3 regions of the Streptomyces sp. NPDC086080 genome follow, and region 3 is predicted to be linked to each of the others. Evidence: predicted binding sites of a transcription regulator. Region 3 holds the regulator's gene; each other region holds the start of a gene.
What was found. The regulator HrcA, encoded in region 3, represses chaperone genes, less so after heat shock. The targets are predictions, from matches to a motif close to TTNGCACTCNGNNNNNCNGAGTGCNAA.

Region 1: the regulator HrcA is predicted to act here: its motif matches at 1,770-1,796, upstream of groES (co-chaperone GroES).
Region 2: the regulator HrcA is predicted to act here: its motif matches at 1,727-1,753, upstream of groL (chaperonin GroEL).

What each region holds. Positions count from the first base shown of each region.
Region 1 is NZ_JBITRU010000004.1:219,857-223,129, forward strand. It holds gene ACIF9R_RS07060 (polysaccharide deacetylase family protein) at 1-741, shown strand, start outside; gene ACIF9R_RS07065 (polysaccharide deacetylase family protein) at 738-1,514, shown strand; gene groES (co-chaperone GroES) at 1,944-2,252, shown strand; gene groL (chaperonin GroEL) at 2,380-3,273, shown strand, end outside.
Region 2 is NZ_JBITRU010000005.1:130,922-134,194, forward strand. It holds gene thrC (threonine synthase) at 1-524, shown strand, start outside; gene ACIF9R_RS08450 (MoaD/ThiS family protein) at 632-907, shown strand; gene ACIF9R_RS08455 (cold-shock protein) at 1,352-1,555, shown strand; gene groL (chaperonin GroEL) at 1,916-3,273, shown strand, end outside.
Region 3 is NZ_JBITRU010000025.1:130,317-133,589, forward strand. It holds gene dnaJ (molecular chaperone DnaJ) at 49-1,188, opposite strand; gene hrcA (heat-inducible transcriptional repressor HrcA) at 1,188-2,204, opposite strand; gene ACIF9R_RS26590 (MBL fold metallo-hydrolase) at 2,361-3,095, shown strand; gene ACIF9R_RS26595 (DUF3097 domain-containing protein) at 3,130-3,273, shown strand, end outside.

The DNA of each region.
Region 1 (3,273 bases), on a different contig from region 3:
ACCAAGCTGCGCGCCGCGCACACCGCGAGGGTCGCCGCCGCGAAACGCTGGGGCCTGAAGAAGGTGCCCCGGACGGCCCCGCCGCCCCCGGCGAAGAAGCCGGGGATCACCACCAGGGACGGCTTCGAGGTCGACGGCCACCGCCGCCTCGGGCTCCCCCCGGTCTTCACCACCGTCCCCACCAAGGAGCGGATCGTCTTCCTCACCATCGACGACGGCGAGGAGAAGGACCCGGCGTTCCTGCGGATGATGAGCGAGCTGAAGATCCCGTACACCGCCTTCCTCAGCGACTACCTCGTCAAGGACGACTACGGCTACTTCGAGAGGATGCGGGACGGGGGTGTCGGCCTGCACAACCACACCCTCCACCACCCCTACCTCCCGGCCCTGTCCCGCGCCCGCCAGCGGCACGAGATCTGCGGCATGCAGAAGATCATCGAGGAACGCTACGGCGAGCGCCCCACCCTCTTCCGCCCGCCCTACGGCAACTACGACAAGGACACCCTGCGCGCCGCGAAGTCCTGCGGGATCACCCACGTCCCCCTCTGGAGCGAGGAGGTCTTCGTCGACCGGTGGGAGTACCGCGAGTGGGACCGCTCACTGCACCCCGGTGACATCGTCCTCAGCCACTTCCGGGGCCGAGACGACTGGAAGGGCACGATGCCGGACATGATCCGCCGCTTCCTGGACAAGGTCACCGCGGAGGGCTACGCGGTGGCGCGGCTGGAGGACTACCTGTGAGGCGGGGGAGGGCCGTGACGCCGGGGCGGGCCGTGACGGCCCTCCTGGCGGCCGCCGCCGCGCTGACCGCGGGATGCGCGGCTCCGGACGGGCCGTCCCGGCTTCTGGTACCGGCCGGGCCGACGGCGACCGGCAGCGCCTCCCCGCCCTCCCCCTCCGCCGCCCTCCCGCCCGTCATCGACCACATCCCGACCGACGACCGGGTCGTCTTCCTCACCTACGACGACGGCGCCGAACGCGACCCCCGCTTCATCGACCTGGTCCGCGCACGCGGACTCCCCGTCAGCATGTTCCTGACGGACAGTGTGATGGGCCCCGGCTACGCCCACTTCGCCCGCCTGCGCGCGGTCGGCGCGAGTCTGCAGAACCACACCCTCGACCATCCCGCCCTGCGCGGGTTGCCCTACGCCGGTCAGCGTGCCGAGATCTGCGGCCAGCAGCGCAAGCTCAAGTCCCGCTTCGGCATCACCCCCCGCCTCTTCCGCCCGCCCTACGGCACGTACGACACCACCACCCTGCGCGCCGCCGCCGACTGCGGCATCGGGGCCGTGGTCCTGTGGCGGGTCACCCTGGAACCCGACGGCCACCTCACCTACACCCACGGCCCCCACCACCTGAACCCCGGCGACATCATCTCCGTACCGTCGGGCGAGGCCCCGACCCTGTCCCTGGCGGAACGAACGGCACGGCTCCTGGCGGAACTGGAGAAGCGGAACCTGAGGGTGGGCAAGCTGGAGACCTACGCCGAAGCCCACCGAGCCGACGTTCACTGACGAGCACGGCCGACCTTCCAGCCGATCCGCGCAGGCTGGAGGGTTACTGGAGGGTTGTGCGGGAGTTCGCCGGGCCGACGGTTCCTGGCGAGCGCCGCTCACCCTCCAGCCCGTCCGGCGTTTGAGGACGAGGCCCGTTCAGGGCCGAAGCGGGGGCCTGGGGGCGGCAGCCCCCAGTGACGGTCACAGCAACACCGCCGGCCGCACAACCCGGTGCCAAAAAACGCCCCCACCCCCCGACGCGCCACACGGCAATTGGCACTCCGCTTGACCGAGTGCTAATCCCGGCCATAGTCTCGGATCTGGCACTCCCCCCTGGAGAGTGCCAACATGCGCGACGGGCAGGTCCGGCACCCGCGACGACGGATCCACCTGGTCGCCACCTCAGACAATTGACCCCGTGAGATCTCCGAAGGGGGAGGTCGGATCGTGACGACCACCAGCTCCAAGGTTGCCATCAAGCCGCTCGAGGACCGCATTGTGGTCCAGCCGCTCGACGCCGAGCAGACCACCGCCTCTGGCCTGGTCATCCCGGACACCGCCAAGGAGAAGCCCCAGGAGGGCGTCGTCCTGGCCGTGGGCCCGGGCCGCTTCGAGAACGGCGAGCGCCTGCCGCTCGACGTCAAGACCGGCGACATCGTGCTGTACAGCAAGTACGGCGGCACCGAGGTGAAGTACAACGGCGAGGAGTACCTCGTCCTCTCGGCTCGCGACGTCCTCGCGATCATCGAGAAGTAGTTCACCCGCTTCCACCGAAGCACATTGCTTTTTGAGCTGCGCCCCGGGCCCCCGCGACCTTATGAAGCCGGGCGTCAGGGGCGCAGTTCGTTTCACCCACGCTTTCCGAGAGGGCTGAACCGCTCCCATGGCGAAGATCCTGAAGTTCGACGAGGACGCCCGTCGCGCCCTTGAGCGCGGCGTCAACAAGCTTGCCGACACGGTGAAGGTGACGATCGGCCCCAAGGGCCGCAACGTCGTCATCGACAAGAAGTTCGGCGCCCCCACCATCACCAACGACGGTGTCACGATCGCCCGTGAGGTCGAGATCGAGGACCCGTACGAGAACCTCGGCGCGCAGCTGGTGAAGGAGGTGGCGACCAAGACCAACGACATCGCGGGTGACGGCACCACCACCGCCACCGTGCTGGCCCAGGCGCTGGTCCGCGAGGGCCTGAAGAACGTCGCCGCCGGTGCCTCCCCGGCCGCCCTGAAGAAGGGCATCGACGCGGCCGTCGCCGCGGTCTCCGAGGACCTGCTCGCCTCGGCCCGCCCGATCGACGAGAAGTCCGACATCGCCGCCGTCGCCGCGCTGTCCGCGCAGGACGAGCAGGTCGGCGAGCTCATCGCCGAGGCGATGGACAAGGTCGGCAAGGACGGTGTCATCACCGTCGAGGAGTCCAACACCTTCGGCCTGGAGCTGGACTTCACCGAGGGCATGGCCTTCGACAAGGGCTACCTGTCCCCGTACTTCGTGACGGACCAGGAGCGCATGGAGGCCGTCCTCGACGACCCCTACATCCTGATCACCCAGGGCAAGATCGCCTCCATCGCGGAGCTGCTGCCGCTGCTGGAGAAGGTCATCCAGGCCAACGCCTCCAAGCCGCTGCTGATCATCGCCGAGGACGTCGAGGGCGAGGCCCTGTCGACCCTGGTCGTCAACAAGATCCGCGGCACCTTCAACGCGGTCGCCGTCAAGGCGCCCGGCTTCGGTGACCGCCGCAAGGCGATGCTGCAGGACATGGCCGTCCTCACCGGCGCC
Region 2 (3,273 bases), on a different contig from region 3:
TCCCGATCGCCTCCGGCTCGCAGCTCACGAAGATCGACAAGGGACTGCAGGAGCTGATCAAGCTCGGTCTCGTCGAGGACAAGCCGTACAAGATCTTCGGGGCGCAGGCGGAGGGCTGCTCGCCGGTCTCCACGGCGTACAAGGCCGGGCACGACGTCGTCCGTCCGCAGAAGCCGGACACGATCGCCAAGTCGCTGGCGATCGGGAACCCGGCGGACGGGCCGTACGTGCTGGACATCGCCCGGCGCACGGGTGGTGCGGTCGAGGACGTCAACGACGATCAGGTCGTCGACGCGATCAAGCTGCTGGCGCGGACCGAGGGGATCTTCGCGGAGACCGCAGGGGGTGTGACCGTGGGAGTCACCAGGAAGCTTCTCGAGAGCGGGGCGCTCGACCCGTCGCTGACCACGGTCGTGCTGAACACGGGGGACGGGCTCAAGACGCTGGACGCGGTGGCCGGCACCGGGATGACCGCGACCATTCGTCCCACCCTGGAGTCGTTCCGTGAGGCCGGGCTCGGCTGAGCCGTTCCGTCCCCGGCGCCGTCGTGGCCGCCCGCGCCCGCGCGGCGGAGCCGCATGTCCCTGCAGTCCCGCCCCCCCAGGGGCGTCACCTGACCGGAGGTTTTGTTGTGAGCGTCACTGTTCGGGTCCCGACCATCCTGCGTACCTACACCGGCGGCAAGGCCGAGGTGAGTGCCGAAGGCGCGACCCTCGCCGAGGTCGTCTCGGATCTGGAGAAGAACCACACCGGGATCGCCGCCCGGGTCCTGGACGACCAGGGCAAGCTGCGCCGGTTCGTCAACGTCTACGTCAATGACGACGACGTGCGGTTCGAGCAGGGGCTCGAGACGGCCACCCCGGACGGCGCATCCGTGTCGATCATCCCGGCGGTCGCCGGCGGCTGATCATTACCGTCGGTTCATTACCATCGGTCATCGCCGTTACCGAGGGTTGAGGACTTCGCCCCCTCCGTGAGAGATGCGGAGGGGGCAATTCCATGGGGTTGAGCGCGGTAGAGTTGGGGAACGCGCTCCCGATCCACTGATCGAGGACCGTGAATTCCTGCCGTACGCCCGACTGGATGTAGCCAAAGTGCGGGCGCCCTTCGCGGCATTTGCGACCTTTGTCCGGCCCGACTTGCCCTGAGATCGTGTGAATTCTCGCCAGATTCCGGACCGGTGTCGTCCAGATTTCTCGTCCGACTGACCTGTTGCAGACGGCAGTTGGGCAGATACATTCAGCCGCGGTCGACGCGTTCCGGCGCACGCCCCCAACCGTTGGGGGGTGAGGTCTGACCCGGATTCGCGAAGTGCGGATCTGTGCAAGGGCCAGTAATAGGGGAGTTAGGCATGGCTCAGGGCACCGTCAAGTGGTTCAACGCGGAGAAGGGGTACGGCTTCATCGCGGTCGACGGTGGTGCGGATGTTTTCGTCCACTACAGCGCGATTCAGATGGACGGCTACCGCACCCTCGAAGAAGGCCAGCGGGTCGAGTTCGAGATCTCGCAGGGTCAGAAGGGCCCGCAGGCCGACATGGTTCGTCTCAGCGCCTGAACGCGCTCACAACCAGCAAGCATCTTCTGCTGACGAAGGGCCCGCACCTCCCGGGGTGCGGGCCCTTCGCCGTGCCCGCACAGCGCCGGGGTGCCGGCCTTCGCCGTGCCCGCACAGCGCCGCGGCCGGTGTTCGCGCGCGGCTGAGCGCCCCGTGTACTCCCCATAGGCGCTTGCACTCGCATGGGTCGAGTGCTAATCATTGCGTTAGCACTCTGAAGGTGAGAGTGACAACGAAGGACCGGGTCGGTGAGGCCCGCGGACCGTGTGGGGCAAGGAACCACAGGGTCGGCGAGCCGTCCGTCGCGGGCGCGGGCGCGGTCCGAAGGAATCACCCCCAGTCCTGGAGGGACCACTTCACATGGCCAAGATCATCGCGTTCGACGAGGAGGCGCGGCGCGGCCTCGAGCGCGGCATGAACCAGCTCGCGGACGCCGTCAAGGTGACGCTCGGCCCCAAGGGCCGCAACGTCGTCCTCGAGAAGAAGTGGGGCGCTCCCACGATCACCAACGATGGTGTGTCCATCGCCAAGGAGATCGAGCTCGAGGACCCGTACGAGAAGATCGGCGCCGAGCTGGTCAAGGAAGTCGCCAAGAAGACGGACGACGTCGCCGGTGACGGTACGACCACCGCGACCGTTCTCGCCCAGGCCCTGGTCAAGGAGGGCCTGCGCAACGTAGCCGCCGGCGCCAACCCGATGGCCCTCAAGCGCGGCATCGAGAAGGCCGTCGAGGCCGTCTCCGGCGCCCTGCTCGAGCAGGCGAAGGATGTCGAGACCAAGGAGCAGATCGCCTCCACGGCCTCCATCTCCGCCGCCGACACCCAGATCGGCGAGCTCATCGCCGAGGCCATGGACAAGGTCGGCAAGGAAGGCGTCATCACCGTCGAGGAGTCCCAGACCTTCGGTCTTGAGCTGGAGCTCACCGAGGGTATGCGCTTCGACAAGGGCTACATCTCGGCGTACTTCGCCACCGACATGGAGCGTATGGAGGCCGTCCTCGACGACCCGTACATCCTGATCGCGAACTCCAAGATCTCCAACGTCAAGGACCTGCTCCCGCTGCTGGAGAAGGTCATGCAGGGCGGCAAGCCGCTGCTGATCATCGCCGAGGACGTCGAGGGCGAGGCCCTGTCGACCCTGGTGGTCAACAAGATCCGCGGCACCTTCAAGTCCGTCGCCGTCAAGGCCCCCGGCTTCGGCGACCGCCGCAAGGCCATGCTCGGCGACATCGCCATCCTCACGGGCGGCGAGGTCATCTCCGAGGAGGTCGGCCTCAAGCTGGAGAACGCGACGCTCGACCTGCTGGGCAAGGCCCGCAAGGTCGTCATCACCAAGGACGAGACCACCATCGTCGACGGTGCCGGCTCGGCCGACCAGGTCCAGGGCCGTGTCAACCAGATCCGCGCCGAGATCGACAACAGCGACTCGGACTACGACCGCGAGAAGCTGCAGGAGCGCCTGGCGAAGCTCGCCGGCGGTGTCGCGGTCATCAAGGCCGGTGCCGCCACCGAGGTGGAGCTCAAGGAGCGCAAGCACCGCATCGAGGACGCCGTGCGCAACGCCAAGGCGGCCGTCGAGGAGGGCATCGTCGCCGGTGGTGGCGTGGCCCTGCTGCAGGCCTCCCAGGTCTTCGACAAGCTGGAGCTCGAGGGTGACGAGGCGACCGGCGCCAACGCCGTGAAGCTCGCCCTGGAGGCCCCGCTGAAGCAGATCGCCGT
Region 3 (3,273 bases):
CCCCGGACCCCCGGCAGAACACCACACCAGGTACCCGGCACCAACCGGTCAGCGCCCGTTGAACGCGTCCTTCAACCGCGAGAACAGCCCCTGCTGACCCGGCTGGAACTGCCCCAGGGGCCGCTCCTCGCCGCGCAGTTTGGACAGTTCGCGGAGCAGTCGTTCCTGTTCGGGGTCGAGCTTGGTCGGGGTCTGGACCTCGACGTGGACGATCAGGTCGCCCCGGCCGCCGCCGCGCAGGTGGGTGACGCCCCGGCCGTGCAGCGGGATCGACTGGCCGGACTGGGTGCCGGGCCGGATGTCGACCTCCTCCATGCCGTCCAGCGTCTCCAGCGGCACCTTGGTGCCGAGGGCCGCCGCGGTCATCGGGATGGTGACCGTGCAGTGCAGGTCGTCGCCGCGCCGCTGGAAGGTCGAGTGCGGGAGTTCGTGGATCTCGACGTACAGGTCACCGGCCGGGCCGCCGCCGGGGCCGACCTCACCCTCGCCGGCCAGCTGGATCCGGGTGCCGTTGTCGACACCGGCCGGGATCTTGACCGTGAGCGTGCGCCGGGAACGGACCCGGCCGTCGCCCGCGCACTCCGGGCACGGCGTCGGGACCACGGTGCCGAAGCCCTGGCACTGCGGGCAGGGCCGGGACGTCATGACCTGGCCCAGGAAGGACCGGGTGACCTGCGAGACCTCACCGCGGCCGCGGCACATGTCACAGGTCTGCGCGGTGGTGCCGGGCGCCGCGCCCTCACCGCTGCAGGTGGTGCAGACGATCGCCGTGTCGACCTGGATGTCCTTGGTCGTACCGAACGCGGCCTCGTCCAGCTCGACCTCGATGCGGATCATCGCGTCCTGGCCGCGGCGCGTGCGCGAGCGCGGCCCGCGCTGCGACGCCGTGCCGAAGAACGCGTCCATGATGTCGGAGAAGTTGCCGAAGCCACCGGCCCCGAAACCGCCCGCGCCACCGGCACCACCGGCCTGCGAGAGCGGGTCGCCGCCGAGGTCGTAGACCTGCTTCTTCTGCGGGTCCGACAGCACCTCGTAGGCGGCGTTGATCTCCTTGAACCGCTCCTGGGTCTTCGGATCCGGATTGACGTCCGGATGCAGCTCGCGGGCGAGCCGCCGGAAGGCCTTCTTGATCTCCTCCTGCGACGCGTCGCGGCGCACGCCGAGTACGGCGTAGTAGTCCGTGGCCACTACGACTCCGCCAGGATCTGTCCGACGTACCGTGCCACTGCGCGTACCGCTCCCATCGTTCCGGGGTAATCCATGCGGGTCGGTCCGACCACGCCGAGCTTGGCGAGAGCCTCGCCGCCCGAACCGTAGCCGACCGACACGACAGACGTGGAGTTGAGTCCCTCGTGCGCGTTCTCATGACCGATCCGGACGGTCACGCCCGGATCCTTCGCCTCCCCGAGCAGCTTGAGAAGCACGACCTGCTCCTCCAGCGCCTCCAGAACAGGCCGGATCACGAGGGGGAAGTCGTGTCCGAAGCGGGTGAGATTGGCGGTACCGCCGATCATCAGCCGCTCCTCGTTCTCCTCGACGAGCGTCTCCAGGAGAGTGGAGAGCACCGTCGAGACCGTACCGCGATCCTCTGCCTCGAAGGCCTCCGGGAGGTCCTCCACCAGACTCGGCACATCGCTGAACCGGCGGCCCGCGACCCGGCTGTTGAGCCGCGCCCGCAGGTCCGCCAGGGACGCCTCACCGAACGGCGCCGGGCAGTCGACCATGCGCTGCTCGACCCGCCCGGTGTCCGTGATCAGCACCAGCATCAGCCGCGCGGGCGCCAGGGCCAGCAGCTCCACGTGCCGCACCGTCGAACGGGTCAGCGACGGGTACTGCACGACGGCGACCTGCCGGGTGAGCTGCGCGAGCAGCCGTACGGTCCTGGCCACCACGTCGTCGAGGTCGACGGCGCCCTCGAGGAAGTTCTGGATGGCGCGCCGCTCGGGCGCGGTCATCGGCTTCACACCGGCGAGCTTGTCGACGAACAGCCGGTAGCCCTTGTCGGTGGGGATGCGCCCGGCGCTGGTGTGCGGCTGGGCGATGAAGCCCTCGTCCTCCAGGGCCGCCATGTCGTTGCGCACGGTGGCCGGGGAGACGCCGAGGTTGTGCCGCTCGGTGAGCGCCTTGGAGCCGACGGGCTCCTCGGTGCCCACATAGTCCTGAACGATGGCGCGCAGCACCTGGAGCCTGCGTTCACTGAGCATCGCGCGCACCTCCAGTGGCTGTCAGCTGTCCGCGACGTTCCGCGCGGTAACGGCTCTGGCACTCTTCGCACGCGAGTGCCAGACTTCCCCGGGCCAGTGTACGGCCGGGTAGTACACCCCGGGCAAGGCCGGGCGCCATCCCGTTAGCGTCGAGGCATGAGCGTGACTTGGGAAGAGTCGGGATGGGAACAACTGGCGCCCGGGGTGGGCCGGCGCCGGCTCCCGGTGTGGGACTGCACGGTGGGGCTCGTGGTGGGCACGGACGGCGTGCTGCTCGTCGACGCGGGCTCCGGGCTGGGCGAGGGCGCACGGTTGCGGGCCGAGGCGCAGGCGCTCACCGGCCGCCGTGTGACACATCTCGCGCTCACCCATCCCCACTTCGACCACGTCCTCGGGGCGGCGGTGTTCGCGGGGGCGGAGGTGTTCGGCGCGGTGGGCATGGAGACGGTGCTGACGGCGCGCGGGCGCGAGGAGCTGCGCGCGGACGCGGTGCGGCACGGGCTGGACGCGCGGGTGGCGGAGGAGGCGGTGGACGCGCTGGTCCCGCCGCGGCACGCGGTGTCCGGCGAGTGGACGCTCGACCTGGGCCCGGACGGCGGCCGGCCGGTGCTGCTGGCGAACGTGGGCCCGGGGCACACCGCCCACGATCTCGCGGTGCTCGTCCCCGGCGACCCCGGGGTGGTGTTCTGCGGCGATCTGGTCGAGGAGTCGGGCGAGCCGCAGGCCGGGCCCGACGCCGTACCGTCCCGGTGGCCTGCCGCCCTGGACCGGCTGCTGGCGCTGGGCGGCGAGGGCGCGCGGTACGTCCCCGGGCACGGAGCGGTCGTGGACGCGGCGTTCGTACGGGCCCAGCGCGACGCCCTGGCGGCCCGCTTCGGCGTGTCGGAGTGATCGCCGGGGGCGGGATCCTCGTATCGTCATCAGAATGCGCCAGTACTCCGCCGATCTGACCCCTCCGTGGAAGAAGCCGCAGCCTCCCGCTCCCGAGGTCGCGGCCGAGCCCGGCCTGGTGGTGGAGGAGCCCGGCACCGGTTTCTGCGGCGCGGTGATCCGCTGCGAGGCGGGCACG